2 linked regions of the Tistrella mobilis genome follow. The protein of the gene in region 1 interacts with the protein of each later gene in a pairwise test. Links are inferred from orthologs where the notes say so. Each region holds a gene or a part of one and is shown on either strand. Other genes may lie near its edges. The genes, in order: uvrB and uvrA.

The links.
Region 2: the proteins of uvrB (region 1) and uvrA interact in binary tests that used the Escherichia coli proteins (3 or more experiments, as listed by UniProt). The link is inferred for Tistrella mobilis from one-to-one orthologs.

The regions. Positions count from the first base shown.
Region 1 is NZ_CP121017.1:1,330,999-1,338,012, reverse strand. Bases 1,139-4,131 are described here. They hold uvrB (excinuclease ABC subunit UvrB), read left to right. Parts: upstream 1,139-1,526; coding sequence 1,527-3,737; downstream 3,738-4,131. Other genes in these bases: P7L68_RS11860 (efflux RND transporter periplasmic adaptor subunit), read left to right, coding at 3,965-4,131; P7L68_RS11870 (pyridoxal phosphate-dependent aminotransferase), read right to left, coding at 1,139-1,232. In the rest of the region: more of P7L68_RS11870, read right to left, coding at 30-1,138; more of P7L68_RS11860, read left to right, coding at 4,132-5,083; P7L68_RS11855 (efflux RND transporter permease subunit), read left to right, coding at 5,115-7,014. UniProt on the Escherichia coli protein: The UvrABC repair system catalyzes the recognition and processing of DNA lesions. A damage recognition complex composed of 2 UvrA and 2 UvrB subunits scans DNA for abnormalities.
Region 2 is NZ_CP121017.1:2,182,454-2,189,866, reverse strand. What follows is about bases 927-4,318. They hold uvrA (excinuclease ABC subunit UvrA), read left to right. Parts: upstream 927-1,241; coding sequence 1,242-4,118; downstream 4,119-4,318. Other genes in these bases: P7L68_RS15690 (methyl-accepting chemotaxis protein), read left to right, coding at 927-1,025. Also shown: more of P7L68_RS15690, read left to right, coding at 1-926; P7L68_RS15680 (hypothetical protein), read left to right, coding at 4,467-4,934; methylenetetrahydrofolate--tRNA-(uracil(54)-C(5))-methyltransferase (FADH(2)-oxidizing) TrmFO, read left to right, coding at 5,043-6,410; P7L68_RS15670 (phytoene/squalene synthase family protein), read right to left, coding at 6,428-7,285. UniProt on the Escherichia coli protein: The UvrABC repair system catalyzes the recognition and processing of DNA lesions. UvrA is an ATPase and a DNA-binding protein. A damage recognition complex composed of 2 UvrA and 2 UvrB subunits scans DNA for abnormalities.

The sequences.
Region 1 (7,014 bases):
GGGCTTTGTCAGAACCGGATCCCGGGGGATCAGACCAGTTCGTTGCAGGCGCGCGCGATGCGGCCGCAGGCGTCTTCCAGCACCTCGTCGGCCGTGGCGTAAGAGATGCGGAAATAGGGGTCGAGGCCGAAGGCGGCGCCATGGACGACGGCGATGCCGACATGCTCAAGCAGGTAGGTGGCGAAGTCCTCGGACGAGCCGATGACCTGGCCCGACGGGGTCTTCTTGCCCAACACGCCCTCGCAGGACGGATAGACATAGAAGGCGCCTTCCGGCACCGGGCAGACCAGGCCCGGGGCCTGGTTCAGCAGGCGGACGACCAGATCGCGGCGGACCTGGAAACGGGCCGCGCGCTCGGCGATGAAATCCTGCGGGCCGTTCAGCGCCTCGACGGCAGCCGCCTGGCTGATCGAGGACGGGTTCGAGGTCGACTGCGACTGGATCGCGGTCATCGCCTTGATGATGTTGGCCGGGCCGCCGGCATAACCGATGCGCCAGCCGGTCATCGAATAGGCCTTGGACACGCCGTTGACCGTCAGCGTGCGGTCATAAAGCTCCGGCGCGACCTGGGCGATGGTCGCGAACTCGAAACCGTCGAACAGGATGTGCTCGTACATGTCGTCGGTCAGCACCAGCACATGCGGATGGCGGACCAGCACATCGGCCAGCGCCCGCAGCTCGGCAGCGCTGTAGGCGGCGCCGCTCGGGTTGCTGGGCGAGTTCAGGATCAGCCATTTGGTGCGGGGCGTGATCGCCGCTTCCAGCTGTGCGGGCTGGATCTTGAAGCCGGTCTCACGGCCGGCCTCGACGAAGACCGGCACGCCCTCGGCCAGCAGTGCCATGTCGGGATACGAAACCCAGTACGGCGCCGGGATGATCACCTCGTCGCCCGGGTTCAGCGTCGCCATGAAAGCGTTGTAGAGCACCTGCTTGCCGCCGGTGCCGACCACGATCTGGTTCGCCGCGTAATCCAGCCCGTTCTCACGCTTGAACTTGTTGCGCACCGCCTCGACCAGCGCCTTGGTGCCCTGCACCGGCGTGTACTTGGTCTGCCCGTCGCGGATCGCCTTGATCGCGGCTTCCTTGATGTTGTCGGGCGTGTCGAAATCGGGTTCGCCCGCGCCCAGGCCGATGATGTCGCGCCCGGCTTCCTTGAGCTGGGCGGCCTTGGCGGTGACGGCGAGCGTCGGCGACGGCTTGATTCGGGACAGGCGGTCGGCGATCACGGACATTTGGATCGGCTCTTCGGCTGGGGACTGGAGGGATGAGCGACATGCCGGCCGGTCGCGAGACGACGCTCGGGCGCGCGGCGGAGGTCGTGCGGCAACGTACTCCCGCCCCCCGGGGCTTTCAACGGAAAAGCCCTCATGCGAGGGCCCTCCGCCCTCCTGACATCACCTGTCAGGAGGTGCCGGTATCCGCCGCACTCAATCGCTGAAAATCCGGCTGAAAATCCTATATATGGCAGTGGCCCCGCTGCGTGAGCGGCGACCATACGTCCTGACCGTCTGGAGATCCGAGCGCCCATGCCCGTCCTGATGCCCGGCCGCACCTTCGACGACCGCGAGGTCCCGGATCCGATGCCGACCCGTCCGACCGGTCGGGCGGACTTCAACCTGGTCAGCGCCTTCGAACCCGCGGGTGATCAGCCGACCGCCATCGCGGAACTGCTCGACGGCATCCGCAACCGGGAACGCGATCAGGTGCTGCTGGGTGTCACCGGCTCGGGCAAGACCTTCACCATGGCCCAGGTGATCGCCGCAGAGGGCCGTCCGGCCCTGATCCTGGCGCCGAACAAGACGCTGGCCGCCCAGCTCTATGGCGAGATGAAACAGTTCTTCCCCGAGAACGCGGTAGAATACTTCGTCTCGTATTACGACTACTATCAGCCCGAAGCCTATGTGCCCCGCTCCGATACCTATATCGAGAAGGAAGCCTCGATCAACGAGCAGATCGACCGGATGCGCCACTCGGCCACCCGTGCCCTGCTGGAGCGGCGCGATGTAGTGATCGTGGCCTCGGTGTCGTGCATCTACGGTATCGGCGCGGTGGAAACCTATGCCCGGATGACGCTGGATATCGCGAAGGGCGAGACGATCGACCGGACGGTTCTGCTGAAAAAACTGGTCGAGCTGCAGTATCGTCGCAACGATACCGGTTTCCAGCGCGGCGCCTTCCGGGTGCGCGGCGATGTGGTCGAAATCTTCCCCGCCCATCTGGAAGACCGCGCCTGGCGGCTCAGCCTATTCGGCGACGAGGTTGAGGCGATCGTCGAATTCGACCCGCTGACCGGCGAAAAGACCGGCAGTTTCCCCAAGGTGCGCATCTACCCGAACAGCCACTATGTCACGCCCAAGCCGACGCTCGCCCAGGCGGTGAAACACATCAAGGAAGAGCTGAAGGCCCGGCTTGCGCAGTTCGAGGCCGAAGGCAAGCTGCTGGAGGCCCAGCGGCTGGAACAGCGCACCACCTTCGATATGGAGATGATCGAGGCGACGGGATCCTGCGCCGGCATCGAGAACTATTCCCGCTATCTGTCGGGCCGCGCACCCGGCGAGCCGCCGCCGACCCTGTTCGAATACCTGCCGGACGACGCCCTGCTCTTCGTCGACGAGAGCCATGTGACCGTGCCGCAGGTGGGCGGCATGTTCCGCGGCGACTTCCAGCGCAAATCCGTGCTGTCGGATTACGGCTTCCGTCTGCCGTCCTGTGCCGACAACCGGCCGCTGAAATTCGAGGAATGGGACGCGATGCGGCCGCAATCGGTTTTCGTGTCGGCGACCCCCGGTCCCTGGGAGCTGGAGCGCACCGGCGGCACCTTCGTCGAACAGGTCATCCGCCCCACCGGGCTGATCGATCCGCCGGTGATCGTGCGGCCCTGCACCCGCCAGGTCGATGATCTTCTGGCCGAAGCGCGCGACACCATCGCGAAGGGCTATCGGGTGCTGGTGACCACGCTGACCAAGCGCATGGCCGAAGACCTCACGGAGTACATGCACGAAGCCGGCCTGAAGGTCCGCTATCTGCATTCGGACATCGAGACGCTGGAGCGCATCGAGATCATCCGCGACCTGCGCAAGGGCGTGTTCGACATCCTGATCGGCATCAACCTGCTGCGCGAAGGCCTCGACATTCCCGAATGTGCGCTGGTGGCGATCCTGGATGCCGACAAGGAAGGCTTCCTGCGCTCGAAAACCTCTCTGGTCCAGACCATCGGCCGCGCGGCCCGCAATATCGACGGCCGGGTGCTCTGCTATGCCGATCACATGACCGAGAGCCTGTCCTACGCCATCGCCGAGACCGAACGCCGCCGCGCCAAGCAGATGGCCTATAATCAGGAGCATGGCATCACGCCCGAAAGCGTGCGCAAGACCATCGGCGACGCGCTGGGCAGTGTTTACGAGGCCGACTATCTGGAAGTAGAGGTCGAAGACGCCGATCAGGGCCATCTGGTCGGCCACAATCTCCGCGCCTACAAGGAAGATCTGGAGAAGCGGATGCGGGCAGCGGCGGCCGATCTGGAATTCGAGGAGGCGGCCCGGCTGCGCGACGAGCTCAAGCGCCTGGATGCCGCCGAACTGGGTCTCGCCGAGGGGGCAGGTCCGGCCCTTGCTCCGCCGAAGGGGCGCGGCGGCCGGCTGGATTCACGGGCAGCCCGGGTGGCAGGCGGCGCCAAGACCGGCGGCCGGCGCGGCGCGCTCAAATCCGGCAAACCCACCGGACGCAAGCGCGGCTGACTGCGGCATGGGAACGACGGCGTGGCCTTTGTCACAGCCGCTGCCCCGAAAATCGATCCGCCCCCCGGAAGCGCGCGTAGGAGAAGCTGCCGTCGCATCGTATCATCGTCGTTGCGCAGCACCGGGCACGGGCATCGGGCGGTGCAACGGGACCGGATTCGGGGCATGACGGCACCGGACGGACACGCCGAAGGGCGGCCACGGATGCCGAGTGGGGGAACCAGGACGTGCGGATCATCGGGCAGATCATTCTGATCGCGGGCCTTGCCGCGGCCGGCGCAGGCGCCTGGTACGGCTGGGATCACCTGGCCGGGGGCGAAGCCGGCCAGGCCTCGGCGACGGTGACACCCGCGACCGTGCGGCCGGTGACCGTGGAACTCGCCGCCGTCACGCCCCGCCAGCTCGCCCGGGTGGTAGAGGCGGTCGGCACCGCCCGTGCCATGGATGCCGTGACGGTCTCCACCAAGATTTCCGGCCGGATTTCGGACCTGAACTTCACCCCTGGCACCACGGTGGAGGCGGGCCGCGTGCTGGCCTCGCTCGACGATGCCGCCGCCAGGGCCACGGTCGCCCAGCTTGAAGCAGCGGTTCACGAAGCTCAGACCCAGCTGGAGCGGACCCGGCAGCTGCGGCAGCGCAACGCCGTCTCGGCCGCGGAATTCGACACCCGCACAACGTCGCTGGCGGCAGCCCGCGCCCAGCTCGCCGCCGCCCGGGCGGAGCTTGCCGATCACAAGGTGGTGGCGCCGTTCACCGGCCGGGTGGGCCTGCGTCAGGTCAGCATCGGCGCGGTGATCGGACCCGACACCGCGATCACGACGCTCGACGACATCGACCCGATCAAACTCTCCTTCGCCGTGCCCGAAACCGCCCTCGCCCAGCTCAGCGCCGGCCAGACCGTGGCCGCCCGCAGCGCCGCCTATCCCGACGAGGCGTTTGCCGGCCGGGTGCAGTTCATCGATACCCGCATCGACGTCGCCACCCGCGCGGTGACGGTGGAAGCCGCGGTCGACAACCCGGACGGGCGGCTGAAGCCGGGCATGTTCATGGCCGTCACCCTCACCCTCGATCCCGGCCCCGACATGCCGACCATCCCTGAGACCGCCATGATCCGCGAAGGCCGGCTCGCCTATGTCTACGTCGCCGGTGCCGACGGCATCGCGAAGCGGCGGATCATCGAGCCCGGCCGCCGCCAGGACGGGCTGATCGAGGTTCTGAAAGGTCTGGAGCCGGGCGAGCCGGTGGTCGTCGCCGGCCATCAGCGCCTGCGCGACGGCGCACCGATCACCGTCGCCACGGGCACCGGCACCACAGGAACCGGCGCCCGGCCGGCCACCGCCGGCTGATGCCCTCCCCGCTGTCGATTCGGGTGCCGTCATGATCCTGTCGGACGTCTCCATCAAGCGCCCGGTCTTCGCGACCGTCCTGTCGCTGCTGCTCGTGGTTCTGGGCCTCTCTGCCGCCATCCGCCTGGCGGTGCGCGAATACCCGGATGTCGACACGCCGGAAGTGTCGATCTCAACCGCCTATCGCGGCGCGCCGGCCTCTCTGGTCGAAACCCAGATCACCGAAATCGTCGAGGGCGCGGTCAGCGGCATCGAAGGCATCCGCAGCATGCGCTCGGTCAGCCGCGACGGCCGGTCCTATGTCTCGATCGAATTCAATGTCGACCGGGATCTGGAAGCCGCGACCAACGATGTCCGCGACAAGGTCGCCCAGGTGATGGACGACCTGCCGGAGACGGCCGATCAGCCGATCATCTCCAAGGCAGATGCCGATGCCCGGGCGATGCTCTGGGTGACGCTGACCTCGGATGCGCGCGATTCGCTTGCCCTCACCGACTATGCCGACCGCTACATCGTCGACCGGCTGTCGGTGGTACCGGGCGTCGCCTCGGTCTATATCGGCGGCGAGCGGCGCTATGCGATGCGGATCTGGATTGACCGTCAGGCCCTGGCCGCCCGCGGGCTGACCGTCACCGACATCACGGCAGCACTCAACCGCGAGAATCTGGAACTTCCCGCCGGCAGCATCGAGACCACCAATCGCGAGGTTACGATCCGCACCGACACACGCTTCGCCGGCGAAGAGGATTTCCGCCGCCTGATCATCGCCGGCGGCACCGATGGCAGCCCGATCCGGCTGGGAGACGTCGCCCGGGTCGAGGTCGGTGCCGAAGACTACAAGAACGAGATCCGCTCCAACGGCATGTCCGGCATCGGCGTCGGCGTGATCCGGCAGTCGAAGGCCAATACGCTCGACGTTGCCAATGGCGTACGCGCCGAGATCGAGCAGATCCGCACCAGCCTGCCGCCGGATATCCGGGTTGCCTATTCCTATGACGAAAGCCTGTTCATCTCGGAAGCGATCTACGAGGTGCTGCACGCGCTGGTGATCGCGCTGCTGCTGGTGGTCGGCATCATCTTCATCTTCCTGCGCTCGATCGCCGCCACACTGGTTCCCGCGGTGGCGATCCCGGTTTCGGTGATCGCCTCGCTCACCGTGCTGGGCGCACTCGGCTTCTCGATCAACGTGCTGACCCTGCTGGCGCTGGTGCTGGCGATCGGTCTGGTGGTCGACGACGCGATCGTGGTGCTTGAGAACATCCACCGCCGCATCGAAGAGGGGGAGCCGCCGCTGCTCGCCTCGCTGCGCGGCTCGCGCCAGATCGCCTTTGCGGTGATCGCGACCACGCTGGTGCTGATCGCGGTCTTCGTGCCGATCTCGTTCATGGAAGGCCGCACCGGCCGGCTGTTCGGCGAATTCGGCATCGCCATGGCGGCCTCGGTCGCCTTCTCGATGCTGGTCGCTCTGACATTGACCCCGATGATGTGCAGCAAGCTGCTGCGCGCGCCTGGCAAGGCCAATGCCGCGGAACGGCTGAGCCAGCGCTTCTTCGACGGCATGAACCGGGTCTATGACCGCATCCTTGGCTGGGCCATGGCGGCAAAGCTGGTGGTGATCGCAATCGCCATCGGCATCTCGGTGATTGCCGGCATCCTCTACGAGGTCATCCCGCGCGAATTCGCTCCGACGGAAGACCGGGGCAGCTTCATCGTGGTCGTCGAGGCGCCGAAGGGATCGAGCTACGACTACACCAGCCGCAATGTCGAAAAGGTGGAAGAGATCCTGCGACCGCTGGTCGATCGCGGTGTCGCCTCGATCGTCTTCACCATCGTCTCCCCCGGCACCAACCGCCCCTCGCCCGTCGACCGGGCCTTCGTGATCGTGCGTCTGGCGCCCTGGTCGGAACGCGATGTCCGCCAGTCCGACCTGG
Region 2 (7,413 bases), 850 kb from region 1 along the record:
TCGGCGCCATGCGTGAGCTGGCAGGCGGCCACACCACCGTCGACCTGAACGGGCTCGACCGGCGTGACGAACTGGGCGAAATGGCACGGGCACTGCTGGTCTTCCGCGACGGCATGGCCGAAGCCGAACGCCTGCGTCAGGTCAACGATACCCAGCGTCTTCAGGCCGAGGCCGAGAAGGCTGCCGCCCTGGACCGTCTTGCCGCGGATTTCGAGCGCTCCATCGGCGAGGTGGTCACGGCCGTGCGGCAATCGTCGCAGCAGATGCGCGACACCGCCCGGGCCATGAGTGCCGGTGTCGATCAGGCCCGCGAGACCAGCTCGGGCGTCGCCGGTTCCGCCGATGAAACGGCCCGCAGCGTTCAGACCGTGGCCGGATCGACGGAACAGCTGAGCGCGGCCATCAGCGACATCCTCCGTCAGGTCGCAGAAGGATCCACCATCACCACCGAGGCGGTGGGCGAGGCCCGGCGTTCGAACCATACCGTGACCGGGCTGGTGGAGGCCGCCAACCAGATCGGCGAGGTCGTCCGCCTGATCAGCGACATCGCCGAGCAGACCAATCTTCTCGCCCTCAACGCCACCATCGAGGCGGCCCGCGCCGGTGAGGCCGGCAAGGGTTTCGCCGTCGTGGCATCGGAAGTGAAGAGCCTTGCCACCCAGACCAGCCGTGCGACCGCAGATATCGAGGCGCGCATCGCCCAGATCCGCACGGTCGCAAGCGAGGCCGCATCGACGATCAGCCGCGTCGGCGCCACCATCGACCGGATCAGCCAGGTGGTCGATGGCATCTCGGGTGCGGTCGACAGGCAGCGCAGCGCCACCAGCGAGATCGCGGCCTCGATCAGCCAGGCGGCCGCCGGCGCCGGCCGGGTCAGTGCCGAAATCGGCCGCGTGTCACGCAGCGCCGAAGATGCCGGCACCATGGCCCGGCGCGTGCTCGACACCTCGACCGCCCTGGTCGAGGAGGGCCAGCAGCTGACCGTCCGCGTCGGCGCCTTCATCCGTCATATCCGCGAGGCCTGAGCAGCGGCCACAGGCACCGGGGCGCACCCCGGGGACCCCGGGCAGCCATGCCACCGGCGCATGGCTGCCGCCCTGGCCCTGGTGAATATCCCCGGCCTCCTGACATGATTTGCCACGTGACGATCAGGCATCCGTGCACTATTTGTTCGTGTGCTGCCCTGCAGCGCGGGGCGCTGGAACGACATCCGGCCGGCGAGGCACATGGTGCGGGATCAGATGCGCGACACCACCAGACTGATCAGCGTCCGCGGGGCGCGGGAACACAATCTCAAGGACGTCGACGTCGATATTCCGCGCGACCGGCTGGTGGTGATCACCGGCCTCAGCGGCTCCGGCAAGTCGTCGCTCGCCTTCGACACCATCTATGCCGAAGGTCAGCGCCGCTATGTCGAAAGCCTGTCGGCCTATGCCCGTCAGTTCCTGGAGCTGATGCAGAAGCCGGATGTCGAGCGTATCGACGGCCTGTCGCCCGCCATTTCGATCGAGCAGAAGACCACCTCGCGCAATCCGCGCTCGACCGTGGGCACCGTCACCGAGATCTACGACTATATGCGCCTGCTCTGGGCACGGGTCGGCATCCCCTATTCTCCCGCAACCGGCCTGCCGATCGAAAGCCAGACGGTCAGCCAGATGGTCGACCGGATGATGGAGATGGGCGACGGCACCCGCCTGCTGCTGCTTGCCCCCGTGGTGCGCGGCCGCAAGGGCGAGTACCGCAAGGAACTGGCCGAGCTGATGAAGCGCGGCTTCACCCGCGTGAAGATCGACGGCGAGATTCACGAGATCGAGGACGCGCCCGCGCTCGACAAGAAGCGCAAGCATGATATCGAGGTCGTGGTCGATCGCATCGTCATCCGCGACGGGCTGGGCAACCGGCTGGCCGACAGCGTCGAGACCGCGCTCGATCTCGCCGACGGCATCATGATCGCCGAGAATGCCGACACCGGCGACCGCACGACCTTCTCGGCTCGCTTCGCCTGCCCGGTTTCCGGCTTCACCATCGACGAGATCGAGCCCCGGCTGTTCAGCTTCAACAATCCCTATGGCGCCTGCCCGGATTGCGACGGGCTGGGGGTGAAGAGCCATTTCGACCCCGAACTGGTGGTGCCGGACCCGTCGCTGGGCCTGCGCGAGGGCGCGATCGCCCCCTGGGCCAAGTCGACCACCCAGTTCTACAACCAGACGCTTGCCGGCATCGCCGCACACTACAAGGTGACGCTGACCCAGTCCTGGGAGAAACTGCCCGACCGGGTCCGTCAGGCCATCCTGTTCGGCAGTGGCGAAGAAGCCATCAAGATCCGCTATGAAGACGGCGCGCGCAACTATACCGTCGACCGCCCCTTTGAAGGCGTGATCCCCAATCTGGAGCGGCGCTGGCGCGAGACAGACAGTGCCTTCATCCGCGAGGAACTGTCGCGCTTCCAGGGCAATCGTCCCTGTGAAACCTGCGGTGGTCAGCGCCTGAAGGAAACGGCACTCGCGGTCAAGATCGACATGAAGAACATTGCCGACGTCTCGGCGATGTCGATCGGCGAGGCCCGGTCCTGGTTCGGTGCGCTCGACGGCCGTCTCGATGCCAAGCGCCGGGAGATCGCCCAGCGGATCCTGAAGGAGATCAACGAGCGGCTGCGCTTCCTCACCGAAGTGGGGCTCGACTATCTCACCCTCGCCCGCGGCTCCGGTTCGCTTTCGGGTGGCGAGAGCCAGCGCATCCGCCTTGCCTCACAGATCGGCTCGCGCCTGACGGGCGTGCTTTACGTGCTCGACGAGCCCTCGATCGGCCTGCATCAACGCGACAACGACCGGCTGCTGGCCGCGCTGAAGGACCTGCGCGATCTGGGCAATTCGGTGCTGGTGGTCGAGCACGACGAAGACGCCATCCGCGCCGCCGATCATGTCATCGACATGGGGCCGGGCGCGGGCGAGCATGGCGGCAAGGTGGTCGCCGAGGGGACACCGGCGGAAATCATGGCCAACCCGGCCTCGCTCACCGGTCGCTATCTGACCGGTGCGAAGCTGATTCCGGTGCCGGAAGAACGGCGCAAAGGCACGGGCGAGGCCATCACCCTGGTCGGCGCCCGCTCCAACAACCTCCACGATGTCACCGCCAGCTTCCCGCTCGGCACCTTCACCTGCGTCACCGGCGTCTCCGGCGGCGGCAAGTCGACGCTGGTGATCGAGACGCTCTACCAGGCGATCGCCCGCCGGCTCAACGGTGCCCGTACCCATCCGGGCCAGCACGACCGCATCGATGGGCTGGAGCATATCGACAAGATCATCAACATCGACCAGTCGCCGATCGGCCGCACCCCCCGGTCGAACCCGGCGACCTATGTCGGCCTGTTCACCCAGATCCGCGACTGGTTCGCCGGCCTGCCGGACGCCAAGGCGCGCGGCTATAAGCCGGGCCGCTTCTCGTTCAACGTCAAGGGCGGTCGCTGCGAGGCCTGCCAGGGCGACGGCGTGATCCGGATCGAAATGCACTTCCTGCCCGACGTCTATGTCCAGTGCGATGCCTGCAAGGGCAAGCGCTATAACCGCGAGACGCTGGAGGTCCAGTTCAAGGGCAAGTCGATCGCCGACGTCCTCGACATGACCGTCGACGAGGGGCTGGACTTCTTCCAGGCCATGCCGTCGATCCGCGACAAGCTGCGCACGATCGCCGAGGTCGGGCTTGGCTATATCCGTCTCGGCCAGTCCGCCACCACCCTGTCGGGCGGCGAAGCCCAGCGGGTGAAGCTGGCCAAAGAGCTGTCGCGTCGGGCGACCGGGCGGACACTCTATATCCTGGACGAGCCGACCACCGGCCTGCACTTCGACGACGTCCGCAAGCTGCTCGAAGTCCTGCACACCCTGGTCGATCAGGGCAACACGGTGGTGGTGATCGAGCACAATCTCGACGTTATCAAAACAGCGGACTGGCTGATAGACATGGGCCCTGAAGGCGGGTCCGGCGGCGGCCACATCGTGGCCGAGGGCACGCCGGAGGATGTCATCCACAACCCCGCCAGCCATACCGGCCACTATCTGGGCCGGCATCTTGCCATGGAAAACGCAAAACGGGCCGGTGCGCGAATCATTTCAGCCGAATGAAAGATAGATGCCGGGTCAATTAAATCCATCTTCACCATAAATTTCGCCAGATTTGCGAGATTCCGTACGATTTTGCACCTGTTATCTACCTCGGACAGGCCTGAACGGGCTGATCGGGTAAAAAACGTTGACTGTGGAACGTCGGTGACTTGCCGTCACCGACGTCCTGTCATAGCGTGAGCACAGGACGGAACGCGCCGCGATCAGAACTGCGTGTCCGGACGGTAAGTTGAACGTGATGATCGGGACAGACCGGGGGTTTGCCACATGCTCGGAGCATCGGCGGCGAAGAACGACTCGTGCGCGCAACATCTGGAACCCACACGTCACGGAGATTCCGTCCATACATTGCCCGCCATACTCGCCGCCAGTGATCCGCGTGCCCCGGGCCTCGCCGGGCTTGCGCCCGACACGGCCGCCCAGGGCATCGCCCGCATCGGTCGCCGCCTGCTCACCGATGCCGCTCGTTCCGCCACCGGCGGCGACGCCGCCCATCCGACCCAGGCTCCGGCCCCGGCGGATATGGCGATGATCGCCGACACCATCGCCGATCTGATCTCGCGCGGGGCCCAGCGCCGGGAGCTCACCCAGCCGATGATCGCCCCGGCCGAAGCGCGCCGGCGCGCCGGCCTGGTCACCGCTCTGCTGGTCGGCGGCGCGCTGTTCGCCCTTACGGGGCGCGACGGGGTCACATCGGATGCAGCCCGGCCTGACGACGTGGCGGTGATCGTGGCCGCCCTCGGCCTTGCCGGTTTCCGTGCCGCCAGTGCACCGGCCGCCCTCGAATCCGCCAGCCGGGCGCCGCGCCGGGTCTGAGAAGCGGGGTCTGAAGCTACGGCTCCCGCTTGAGGGCCGGGCCCGACTGTAATATGTCCTGGGGCGACGGTTCGTCTCTGCCGTCGGCCACAGGAAAGGTTGGTGCCCGTGAAGACCTCTGCCCCGGTTCATATCGCTCCCGTCCATGTCGTGGGCGGCGGTCTTGCCGGTTCCGAGGCTGCCTGGCAGCTGCTGCAGTCAGGCGTGCCGGTGATCCTGCACGAGATGCGCCCGGTCAGAAAGACCGAGGCCCATGCAACCGACGGTCTGGCGGAACTGGTCTGCTCGAACTCCTTCCGGTCCGATGACGCCACCTCGAATGCGGTGGGCGTGCTCCATGCCGAGATGCGGCGCGCCGACAGCGTGATCATGGCCGCAGCCGATTCCCATCAGGTGCCGGCGGGTGGCGCGCTCGCGGTCGATCGCCACGGTTTCTCGGCCGCGGTGGAAGAACGGTTGCGTGCCCATCCGCTGCTTGAGATCCGCCGTGAAGAGGTGACCGGCCTGCCGCCGGCAGACTGGGGCCGGACGATCATCGCCACCGGGCCGCTGACCTCCCCTGCCCTTGCCGAGGCGGTGCGCGCCGCCACCGGCGAGGACAGCCTCGCCTTCTTCGACGCCATTGCGCCGATCGTGCACCGGGACAGCATCGACTTCGACATTGCCTGGATGCAGTCGCGCTACGACAAGCCGGGGCCGGGCGGCACCGGTGCCGATTATGTCAACTGCCCGCTGGACCGGGAGACCTATGAAGCCTTCATCGCCGCGATCATCGGCGGCGAGAAGACCGACTTCAAGGAGTGGGAGAAGTCGACGCCCTATTTCGAAGGCTGCCTGCCGATCGAGGTGATGGCGGAACGCGGGCCCGAGACCCTGCGCTTCGGCCCGATGAAGCCGGTCGGCCTGACCGATCCGCGCACCGGCCGCTCGCCGCATGCCGTGGTCCAGCTGCGCCAGGACAACGCCTCCGGCACGCTCTGGAACATGGTCGGTTTCCAGACCAAGCTGAAATACGGCGAACAGAGCCGGATCTTCCGGATGATTCCGGGTCTGCAGAATGCCGAGTTCGCCCGGCTGGGCGGCATCCACCGCAACACCTTCATCAACAGCCCGCGGGTGCTGGACGGGGTGATGCGGCTGAAGGCGGCCCCGCATCTGCGCTTTGCCGGCCAGGTGACCGGCGTCGAAGGCTATGTCGAAAGCGCGGCCATGGGCCTGCTGGCCGGCCGCTTCGCTGCGGCAGAGGCACTGGGGCAGGAGATCGTGCTGCCGCCCGCCACCACCGCCATGGGCGCGCTGCTCGCCCATATCACCGGCGCCGCGAACCCCGAAACCTTCCAGCCGATGAACGTGAATTTTGGCCTGTTCGCGCCGCTCGAAGGCAAGATCCGCAAGAATGAGCGCAAGCAGGTGATGGCCCGCCGGGCGCTCGAAGACATCGCGGCCTGGGCCGATGCCCGGCCCGTGGCCGCCTGAGGACGGATCCGCCGGTCTCAGCCCCGGGCAAGCAGCAGGGTGAAAGCCCGACGTGCCGGGCTGAGCACGGCCGGGGCCGTGAACGGATCATGACCCGCCCGTGCCAGCCGTGCCAGATGCACCCGGGCGAGTGCCGCCTGCCCCGCCACAGGCCGCGGCAGGCGGCCGGCCTTGCGGGCATCGGCGATCAGCGCCCCGGCACGCCCGGCCAGATCTGCGACGATGGCGGCAATCGCGGTCGTTACCGCCTGGTCGCGCAGATGCGGTTCAATCACCTGGCCCGTCCCCAGACCGGCCGCTTCCATCCGGTCGCGGGGCAGCAGCACCCGCCGCCGCCGCGCCTGATGCGGCAGGGCTCTGAGCACACCTGCCAGACCGAAGCCGGTACCGACCGCCTCGGCCGCATCCAGCCGTGCGCCATCGGTTACCCCAAGTACCCTGGCCTGCAACCGCGCCAGCTGTCCCGCCGTGTCGCGGGCATAGGCTTCGACCGCAGCGGCATCGGCAAAGGGTGCCGGTTCGAAATCCACCTCGCGGGCATCGATCATCCGCTCCAGCCGGTCCCGCGGCAGATCATGGGCCGCGATCGCCGGGGCCAGAAGATCGATCACCTGATGGCGCCGCGGCGTGCCGGCCTCGATTCCGTCCAGGGCTTCGCGCCACCATTGCAGGCGGATGGCGCCGATCATGGTTTCGCTCACCACCTCGGCGGTCTTCGCGGTCTCGAAGGCAAAGCCGAGCAGAGCAACCAGATCGGCACGCCGCTCCGGATCGGCCAGCATCAGGCAGGCGAAGCGGTCCGGATCCAGCCTGGTCAGCTCGTCTGCGCTCGCCGCCAGCGCCGCTGCGCGTTCGGTATCGGAAACCGTGGTCATCCGTCTCTCCGGGCCGGGCTTGTGAGCCGAAGCGTGCTCCGGCGGGTTTCGGCCGACCATATAGGCTTCGGGGGCTCCACCGCAAACCGCGTGATGCTATTCTGAAAGCGCGCGACCTTCCTCATCCC